DNA from 2 places in the Variovorax sp. V15 genome. Region 2 is predicted to be linked to the other one. Evidence: predicted binding sites of a transcription regulator. Region 2 holds the regulator's gene; the other holds the start of a gene.

Region 1 (4,357 bases), 2.5 Mb from region 2:
TGGGCGCGGCGCGGCTGGCCTGGCTGGCGGATGGGGGCGAGGTGGCAGAGGTGTGCACGCTGCCGCCAGTGAAGCAGAAGCTGGTTCCCTCGACCGATGGAGCCGATGTCCGCAGGACGAGGCATACGCGCTTCCAGGCGCTCTACAAGGCGGTGCAGGCGCAATTCCAGTAGCAGAGCAATCACGACCGCCCATGAAAAAAGCCCGGCGCAAGCCGGGCTTTTTTCATTTCGCGAGACACCGCGGATCCGGCTCTGCCGGTCCGCAGGTGTCGCCCCCGGTAGGGGGTAGGCGTAGCGGACACGAAGTGCCGCGCAGCCTGGGGGCGAGCCAATTACATGCCCATGCCGCCCATGCCACCCATGCCGCCCATGTCGGGCATGCCGCCGCCGGCAGGAGCGTCGTCCTTCGGAGCGTCAGCCACCATGGCTTCGGTCGTCAGCAGCAGCGAGGACACCGAAGCGGCGTTCTGCAGTGCGGTGCGGGTGACCTTCGTCGGGTCCAGGATGCCCAGTTCGAGCATGTCGCCGTACGTGTCGTTGGCGGCATTGAAGCCGTAGTTGCCCTTGCCGGCCAGAACCGCGTTCACCACCACCGAGGCTTCGCCGCCGGCGTTGTTCACGATTTCGCGCAGGGGAGCTTCGATGGCCTTCAGCACCAGCTTGATGCCGGCGTCTTGATCAGCGTTGTCGCCCTTGACCTTGTCGCCCACGGCTTGCTTGGCACGCAGCAGAGCCACGCCGCCACCAGCCACGACGCCTTCTTCCACTGCAGCGCGGGTGGCGTGCAGGGCGTCTTCGACGCGAGCCTTCTTTTCCTTCATTTCGACTTCGGTGGCAGCGCCGACCTTGATCACGGCAACGCCGCCGGCCAGCTTGGCCACGCGCTCTTGCAGCTTTTCACGGTCGTAGTCGCTGGTGGCTTCCTCGATCTGCACGCGGATCTGCTTCACGCGGGCTTCGATGTCCGGAGCAGCGCCCGAGCCGTCGATGATGATCGTGTTTTCCTTGCCCACTTCGATGCGCTTGGCCTGGCCCAGGTCGGCCAGGGTCACCTTCTCGAGGGTCAGGCCCACTTCTTCGGCGATGACCTTGCCGCCCGTCAGGATGGCGATGTCTTCCAGCATGGCCTTGCGGCGGTCGCCGAAGCCGGGAGCCTTGACGGCCACGACCTTCAGGATGCCGCGGATGGTGTTCACCACCAGCGTAGCCAGGGCTTCGCCTTCGACTTCTTCAGCGATGATCAGCAGCGGACGGCCGGCCTTGGCGACTTGCTCCAGCGTGGGCAGCAGGTCACGGATGTTGCTGATCTTCTTGTCGAACAGCAGGACGAACGGGTTGTCCAGGATCGCCGATTGCTTCTCGGGATTGTTGATGAAGTAGGGCGACAGGTAGCCGCGGTCGAACTGCATGCCTTCGACGACGTCGAGTTCGCTGTCCAGCGACTTGCCGTCTTCCACGGTGATCACGCCTTCCTTGCCGACCTTGTCCATCGCGTCGGCGATGATCTTGCCGATGGTTTCGTCGCTGTTGGCCGAGATCGAGCCGACTTGAGCGATTTCCTTCGACGTGGTGGTGGGCTTCGAAGCCTTCTTCAGCTCTTCGACCAGGGCAGCAACTGCCTTGTCGATGCCGCGCTTCAGGTCCATCGGGTTGATGCCGGCGGCCACGTACTTGAAGCCTTCGCGAACGATGGCTTGAGCCAGCACGGTCGCGGTGGTGGTGCCGTCACCGGCGTTGTCGCTGGTCTTGGAGGCCACTTCCTTCACGAGCTGGGCGCCCATGTTCTGGAGCTTGTCCTTCAGTTCGATTTCCTTGGCGACCGACACGCCGTCCTTCGTGACGGTGGGGGCGCCGAACGAGCGCTCGAGCACCACGTTGCGGCCCTTGGGGCCCAGGGTCACCTTGACTGCGTTGGCCAGGATGTTCACACCCTCGACCATGCGTGCGCGGGCTTCGCCGCCGAAGACTACGTCTTTTGCTGCCATGTCTAATTACTCCGAATGGGGATCTGTTGAATTACTTCTCGACGACCGCGAACAGGTCGTCTTCCTTCATGACGAGCAGCTCGTCGCCGCCGACCTTGACGGTCTGGCCGCTGTACTTGCCGAACAGGACGCGGTCGCCGACCTTCACGGTCAGAGCTGCCAGTTCGCCCTTGTCGTTGCGCTTGCCCGGGCCCACTGCCAGGACTTCACCCTGATCGGGCTTCTCGGCGGCTGCGTCGGGGATCACGATGCCCGATGCGGTCTTGGTTTCGCTGTCAACACGCTTGACGATCACGCGATCGGCCAAAGGACGAAGTTTCATTGCATCTCCTGGATGTATGGATAAGAAACGGGTTTGTGGTCGGGCGCCGGACCGGAGGCCGGCAGCCCATCAGCTGGAAGCGAGGGCTGTTAGCACTCGTCAGCAGCGAGTGCTAATCATAAGGGCAATCGATGACGTTTCAAGGCTGGGCGGCCGCTGGCGCCAGTTCCGCAGTCAGGAAATCCGAAATCGCACGGCCGTGCTCTTTCTGTCGCCGATGCGGCAGGAGGTGGCTTCCGGAGGCCCGGGAGGGGCAGGTTTCCAGATCTCTCGCGTGTTGGCCAGGCGGGGAACCGGGGCCATCAGTCGATGCACGGATCGATGATTCAGGCCCGACGCCGACGCTCGCCAGGCCGGCAAGTCGCTCTTCGGGGCCAGGCAAGTGATGAGGCACGCGGGACGGCGCTCATGGGGCTGCTAATGGATTAGATCAATCAACGGCCCCGGCCCTATAAATCCCGGTTTTTCACCCGGCCTTGGGGCCGATGCCGAACTTGGCGGATCGAGCCGGTTTCCATGATTTTGCATTTGATTTTACGCAGGGCCGATGGCTCGCGCGGGCTGCGGGGAACGATGAGTTCGAGAAACGAGGCCTATCGGAGCCCGCCACCGAAAGACCCGCTCGCATGACCGCTTCCCATCGCTGCGATGCGATCGCGGTCGTCGACGACGACCCGCGCCTGCGGCAACTGGTCGGCGGCTATCTCTCCCAGGAGGGCTACGAGGTGTTCGAGGCCGAGAACGGCAGTGCGCTTTCGTCGATCCTGCAGCGCCGCGCCATCGACCTCATCGTGCTCGACGTGCTGCTGCCGGGCGAGGACGGCTTCTCGGTCTGCAGGCGCCTGCGCGCCACGGGCACGCGCACGCCGATCATCATGCTCAGCGCGAAGGCCGAGGACGCCGACAGGATCGCGGGCCTGACGATGGGCGCTGACGACTATGTCTGCAAGCCCTGCAATCCCCGGGAACTGCGTGCCCGCATCCAGGCGATCCTGCGGCGCAGCCCTCCGAAGGAGGAGCCGGGCGGGCCTTCGATCGCGAACGAGGTCGTGCGTTTCGGGCCTTTCGAATTCAACATGGGCACGCGCACGCTTCGCAGGGACGGGCGCATCCTCGGCATCACCACCGTGCAGATCGCGATTCTCAAGGTGCTCGTGCGGCACACGGGCCAGCCGATGTCGCGGGAGAAGCTCGCGCAGGTGGCGCGCGGGCGCGAACTCGGCGCCTTCGACCGTAGCCTGGATGTGCAGGTCTCCCGGTTGCGCAAGCTGCTGGAGGACGGGGCGTTTTCCTATATCCAGACGGTATGGGGCGTGGGCTACATGTTCGAGCCCAGCGGCAAGGATGGCGGCATCCGGTATCCGTCAGGGCCCGGCCACGCGGCCTCCTGGTAGCTCCGGGCTGCCTCGGCGCCGCTCAGAGCCTGGACAGCGGCACCTGAAGATCGGCAAGCTGCTCCGGCGTGACCTCGGTGCCGCGCTCGATGAGCCTTCGCGCAAACCGCAGATCGCGCGCCGCGTTCGGCCCCAGCGCGGCGGCGACCTTGCCGCCATCCAGAAAGAACACGACGAAGCTGTCGCTCTCCATGTCGCCGCGCACCACGGCGCGATGCCCCGGCGCCGGCATGCCGAATATCTGGAGGTTGATGCCGTACTGGTCGGACCAGAACCACGGAAGCGGCTGGTGATCGACCGCGATGCCCAGCGCGGAGCGCGCGGCCGCGATGCCCTGCTCCTGCGCGTTCTGCCACGACTCCAGCCGCATCCGCCGGCCGGCGCGCTCGCAGTGCCAGACGGCGACGTCGCCGGCGGCGAGGATGTCCGGGTCGGAGCTGCGGCATTGCGGGTCGACCACGATGCCGCCTTCGCACCGCAGGCCGGCCTCGCGCGCGAGCTCGTCGTTCGCGATCAGGCCGATGCCGGCCAGCACCACGTCGCATGCCAGCGTGCGTCCGTCGACGAGCGTGGCGATCAGGCCGTTGCCGTCCGCGCCTTGCGCCAGGCGCTCGATGCCCATGCCCAGTTCGACATGAACGCCGTGCGAGGCGT
Region 2 (4,357 bases):
CATGTAGGCCTGCTGCGCGGCCTCTTCGGCACGCTCCAGGCCTTCGAGATCGCTTTGGGCGTCGAGCGCCTGCAGCTCGGCCTGCCAGCCGGCCAGCAGCGCCGGCAGCTCGCCCGGCGGGCGCTTGTAGCGGCGCGCGAGCGACATCCACAGGCCCATGCGCTCGTCGAGCTCGGCGAGGCTCTGCGGATCGGTGTCGGCATCGCGCAGGTAGCCGTGCAGCGTGTGAGCGGCGTCGGAGGCCTGGGCCACGCACGAGGCGAGCACTTCGCCCAGCGCGCGGAACTCGGGCTCGATGTGCTCGCAGTTCTGCAGCAGCGTGGCCGCGCGCTGCAGCGCGGAGAGGGCGCCGTTGTCGTCGTCTTCCAGCGCCTGGCTGGCGCCCTGGGCCGCGTCGATCAGCGCCTGCGCGTTGGAGATGCGCGAGTGGTTGGTCGACAGTTCTTCCCACTCGTCGACGCCCGGTGCGAGCTTGGCGACTTCGGAAATCTGCCATTGCAGCCGCTCGCGTTCGCGCTGCAGCGAGTCCTGCGCCGAGCGGGCGTGTTCGAGCGTGGAGAGCGCCTGCCGCCAGGCCTGCCATGCGGCGTCCAGCGCATCGGTGCGCGCGCCCGCGTAGGCGTCGAGCAGGCCGCGCACCGCCTCGGGCCGTGTCAGGCTCTGCCAGGCGTGCTGGCCGTGGATGTCGAGCAGGCGATCACCCAGTTCGCGCAGTTGCGTGGCGGTGGCGGGGCTGCCGTTGATCCAGCCTCGGCTGCGGCCCTGCAGGTCGACGGTGCGGCGCAGCAGCAGTGCGTCACCGCGCTCGAAGCCGCCTTCGTCGAGCCAGCTGTCCAGGGCCGGGTCGGCGTCGAATTCGGCGCTCACGTCCAGGCGCTCGGCGCCTTCACGCACCGCGCCGGCATCGGCCCGGTTGCCCAGCGCCAGTTGCAGCGCGTCGATCAGGATGGATTTGCCCGCGCCTGTTTCACCGGTCAGCACGGTGAAGCCGCCGGACAGGTCGAGTTCGAGTGATCGCACGATCACGAAGTCGCGCAGTGCGATGCGTCGCAATGCCATCTCAGTTGTTCCTCCAGGTTCCGGGCAGGGGGCGTTGTGCGAATTTGTAGGGTTCGAGCTGTGAAACACCGCGGAACCGGCTTTGCCGGGCCGCCGGTGTTGCCCCCTGCAAGAGGGTTGGCGAAGCGACACGAAGTGCGCGCAGCCTGGGGGTGTGCTTCATTCAGGAGCCTCCCTCGTTCCAATGAAGTTTCTTGCGCAGCGTGTCGAAATAGCTCCAGCCGCGCGGGTGCAGGAAGCGCACGCGGAAATCGGAGCGGCGCACCACCACGCGGTCGCCGATGGCGAGCGAGGCGAGCGACTGCATATCGAAATTGGCGCTGGCGTCGCGCCCGCCGACCAGCTCGATGACGATCTCGTCGGCATCGGGCAGCAGCACGGGCCGGTTGGAAAGCGTGTGCGGCGCGATCGGTACCAGCACCCAGCCCGGCACCGCGGGGTGCAGCAGCGGGCCGCCGGCCGATAGCGCGTAGGCGGTCGAGCCCGTCGGCGTGGCGATGATCAGGCCGTCGGCGCGCTGGTTGGCCACGAAATGGCGGCCTACCGACACGCGCAGCTCGACCATTCCGGAGGTGGCGCCGCGGTTGACGACCACGTCGTTCATGGCGAAGGCATCGAACACCGAGGCGCCGTCGCGCACGACCTTGGCCTGCATCAGGCTGCGGTGGTCTTCCTCGTACTCGCCGGCCAGCATCGGAATCAGCGTGGCCTGGTAGTTGTCGAGCGGGATGTCGGTGATGAAGCCCAGCCGGCCCCGGTTGATACCGATCAGCGGAATGCCGTAGCTCGCGAGCTGCCGGCCGATGCCCAGCATGGTGCCGTCGCCGCCGACCACCAGGCCGAGGTCGCAGCGCTGGCCGATTTCCTCGACGGTGAGGGCGGCGTAGCGCGGATGGGCGGGGGCGCCGGCATCGGCTTCCTCGCACGTCGGCCGCTCGACATAGACCGTGCAACCCTGCGATTCAAGAAAGGCTCCGATGCCTTCCATGACGCTGTCGCGCGCATCCGCCTGCGCCCGGGCGCCGGAAGCCTGGTATTTGCCGATCAGGGCGACGTGACGAAAGCGTGAGGTCATATCTCACAAATTACAACACTAAAATCTTGCAATGCTGGACGACCGTGCCAAGTTGCTGCTCAAGACGCTCGTCGAGCGCTACATAGCCGATGGGCAGCCCGTCGGGTCGCGTACGCTGTCGCGCTCCTCGGGGCTCGATCTGTCGCCGGCGACCATCCGCAACGTCATGTCCGACCTGGAGGCGCTGGGGCTGATCGCCAGCCCGCACACCTCGGCCGGACGCATTCCCACGCACCGCGGCTATCGCCTCTTCGTCGACACCATGCTGACGGCACAGCGCGAGCAGATGACCGCGCCCAGCCTCGCGCCCGACCAGCCGCAGAAGGTGATCGCCAATGCGGCGCACCTGCTGTCGAACATGTCGCAGTTCGTGGGCGTGGTGATGGCGCCGCGGCGCGCGTCGGTGTTCAAGCAGATCGAGTTCCTGCGGCTGTCGGAGCGGCGCTTGCTGGTGATCATCGTCTCGCCCGATGGCGACGTGCAGAACAGGGTGATCTTTCCGGAGGCCGACTACTCGCAGTCGCAGCTGGTCGAGGCCTCGAACTACATCAACGCGAACTATGCGGGGCTGACCATCGAGCAGGTGCGCGACCGGCTGCAGTCCGAGATAGAAAAGCTGCGCGGCGAGATCGCCACCCTGATGCAGGCGGCAGTGCAGGTCAGCTCGGAAGTGCTGACCGAGGCGCAGGAGGACGACGTCGTCATTTCCGGTGAGCGCAACCTGCTGGCGGTGAGCGATTTCTCCAGCGACATGGGGCAACTGCGCCGCGCCTTCGAACTCTTCGAGCAGAAGGCCCAGTTGATGCGGCTGCTCGACGTATCCAGCAAGGCCGAGGGCGTGCGCATCTTCATCGGCGGCGAGAGCCAGGTGGTGCCGTTCGAGGAGCTCTCCATCGTCAGCGCCAACTACGAGGTCGACGGGGAAGTCGTGGGTACGCTCGGCGTGATCGGACCGACTCGCATGCCGTATGAGCGCATGATCCAGATCGTCGACATCACGTCGCGCCTGGTGACCAATGCGCTGAGCCATCGCAAGTAGGCCCGGTTGCGCGAATAGAATCGTGCCGCGTGGGCCGTTAGCTCAGTTGGTTAGAGCAGCGGACTCATAATCCGTTGGTCGCTGGTTCAAGCCCAGCACGGCCTACCACCCTCCCTTCGGCGATTCGATATTGCAACGTCTTGCCATGCTTTCGGGGAGCAGCCAAAAATCAGGCTATAATCGAAAGCTTCGCGGCTGTAGCTCAGCTGGATAGAGTACTTGGCTACGAACCAAGGGGTCGTGGGTTCGATTCCTGCCAGCCGCACCATCTTGAAAATGCCCGGAAGATTCGTCTTCCGGGCATTTTTCTTTTCAGTCTTTCGCTCCAATTAACCCGAATAGTTCGGGAATGGCCATTAAAGCGGGCTATAATTGCAAGCTGTGCGGCTGTAGCTCAGCTGGATAGAGTACTTGGCTACGAACCAAGGGGTCGTGGGTTCGATTCCTGCCAGCCGCACCACTATAAAGAAAGCCCGCAACGCGAGTTGCGGGCTTTTTTCTTTTGGAGGTTTGGCGTGAACAAGGCATTCACCAAGGAAACGGATTCCGACGCAGACGACGACGGCGCCGACGGTGCCTCGCCTCCGCTTCCTGCGGGCGGCAAGAACTACATCACCCCCGAAGGCTACGCGCGCCTGCGCGACGAGCTGCTGCAGCTGATGGACGAGGAGCGCCCGAAGATCGTCGAGACCGTCCATTGGGCCGCCAAGAACGGCGACCGCTCGGAGAACGGCGACTACCTCTACGGCAAGAAGCGCCTGCGCGAGATCGACCGGCGCATCCGCTTCCTCACCAAGCGCCTCGAAATCGCGGAGGTCACCGATCCGTCGGTGCACCATGGCCGCGATCAGGTCTTCTTCGGCGCCACCGTCCTCTATGCCGACGAGACCGGTGATGAACGCAGCGTGACGATCCTCGGCATCGACGAAGCGGAAAGCGCGAAGTCGCAGGTCAGCTGGATCTCGCCGATCGCCCGGGCCCTGCTGAAGTCGCGCGAAGGCGATGTCGTGAAGCTGGTGACGCCCGGCGGGGCGCACGATGTCGAGATCCTGTCCGTGAGCTACCCGGCGCCGCGCCCGGCCGGAGCTTCGTAGCCCGGCAGGGCCATCGGGTCAGGGCGCGGGAATCGTCCTGGATGCGGTCAGCACCGATGCCGTGCGCCGCGCCGCCCGCAGCACCGCATC

Evidence for each region. Region 2 encodes HrcA, which represses chaperone genes, less so after heat shock. Its sites were predicted from a motif close to TTAGCACTCNNNNNNNNNGAGTGCTAA; they were not measured.
Region 1: a site for HrcA is predicted at 2,399-2,425, ahead of ACAM57_RS26120 (co-chaperone GroES). Genes of this name have one in related genera too.

What each region holds. Positions count from the first base shown of each region.
Region 1 is NZ_AP028659.1:5,468,474-5,472,830, reverse strand. Features, by position in the region: gene xylB (xylulokinase) at 1-173, shown strand, start outside; gene groL (chaperonin GroEL) at 335-1,987, opposite strand; gene ACAM57_RS26120 (co-chaperone GroES) at 2,019-2,309, opposite strand; gene ACAM57_RS26115 (response regulator) at 2,936-3,703, shown strand; gene ACAM57_RS26110 (NAD(P)/FAD-dependent oxidoreductase) at 3,726-4,357, opposite strand, start outside.
Region 2 is NZ_AP028659.1:1,059,441-1,063,797, forward strand. Features, by position in the region: gene recN (DNA repair protein RecN) at 1-1,059, opposite strand, end outside; gene ACAM57_RS05175 (NAD kinase) at 1,223-2,134, opposite strand; gene hrcA (heat-inducible transcriptional repressor HrcA) at 2,166-3,173, shown strand; tRNA gene ACAM57_RS05185 (tRNA-Ile) at 3,205-3,281, shown strand; tRNA gene ACAM57_RS05190 (tRNA-Arg) at 3,365-3,441, shown strand; tRNA gene ACAM57_RS05195 (tRNA-Arg) at 3,557-3,633, shown strand; gene greB (transcription elongation factor GreB) at 3,689-4,267, shown strand; gene ACAM57_RS05205 (bifunctional (p)ppGpp synthetase/guanosine-3',5'-bis(diphosphate) 3'-pyrophosphohydrolase) at 4,286-4,357, opposite strand, start outside.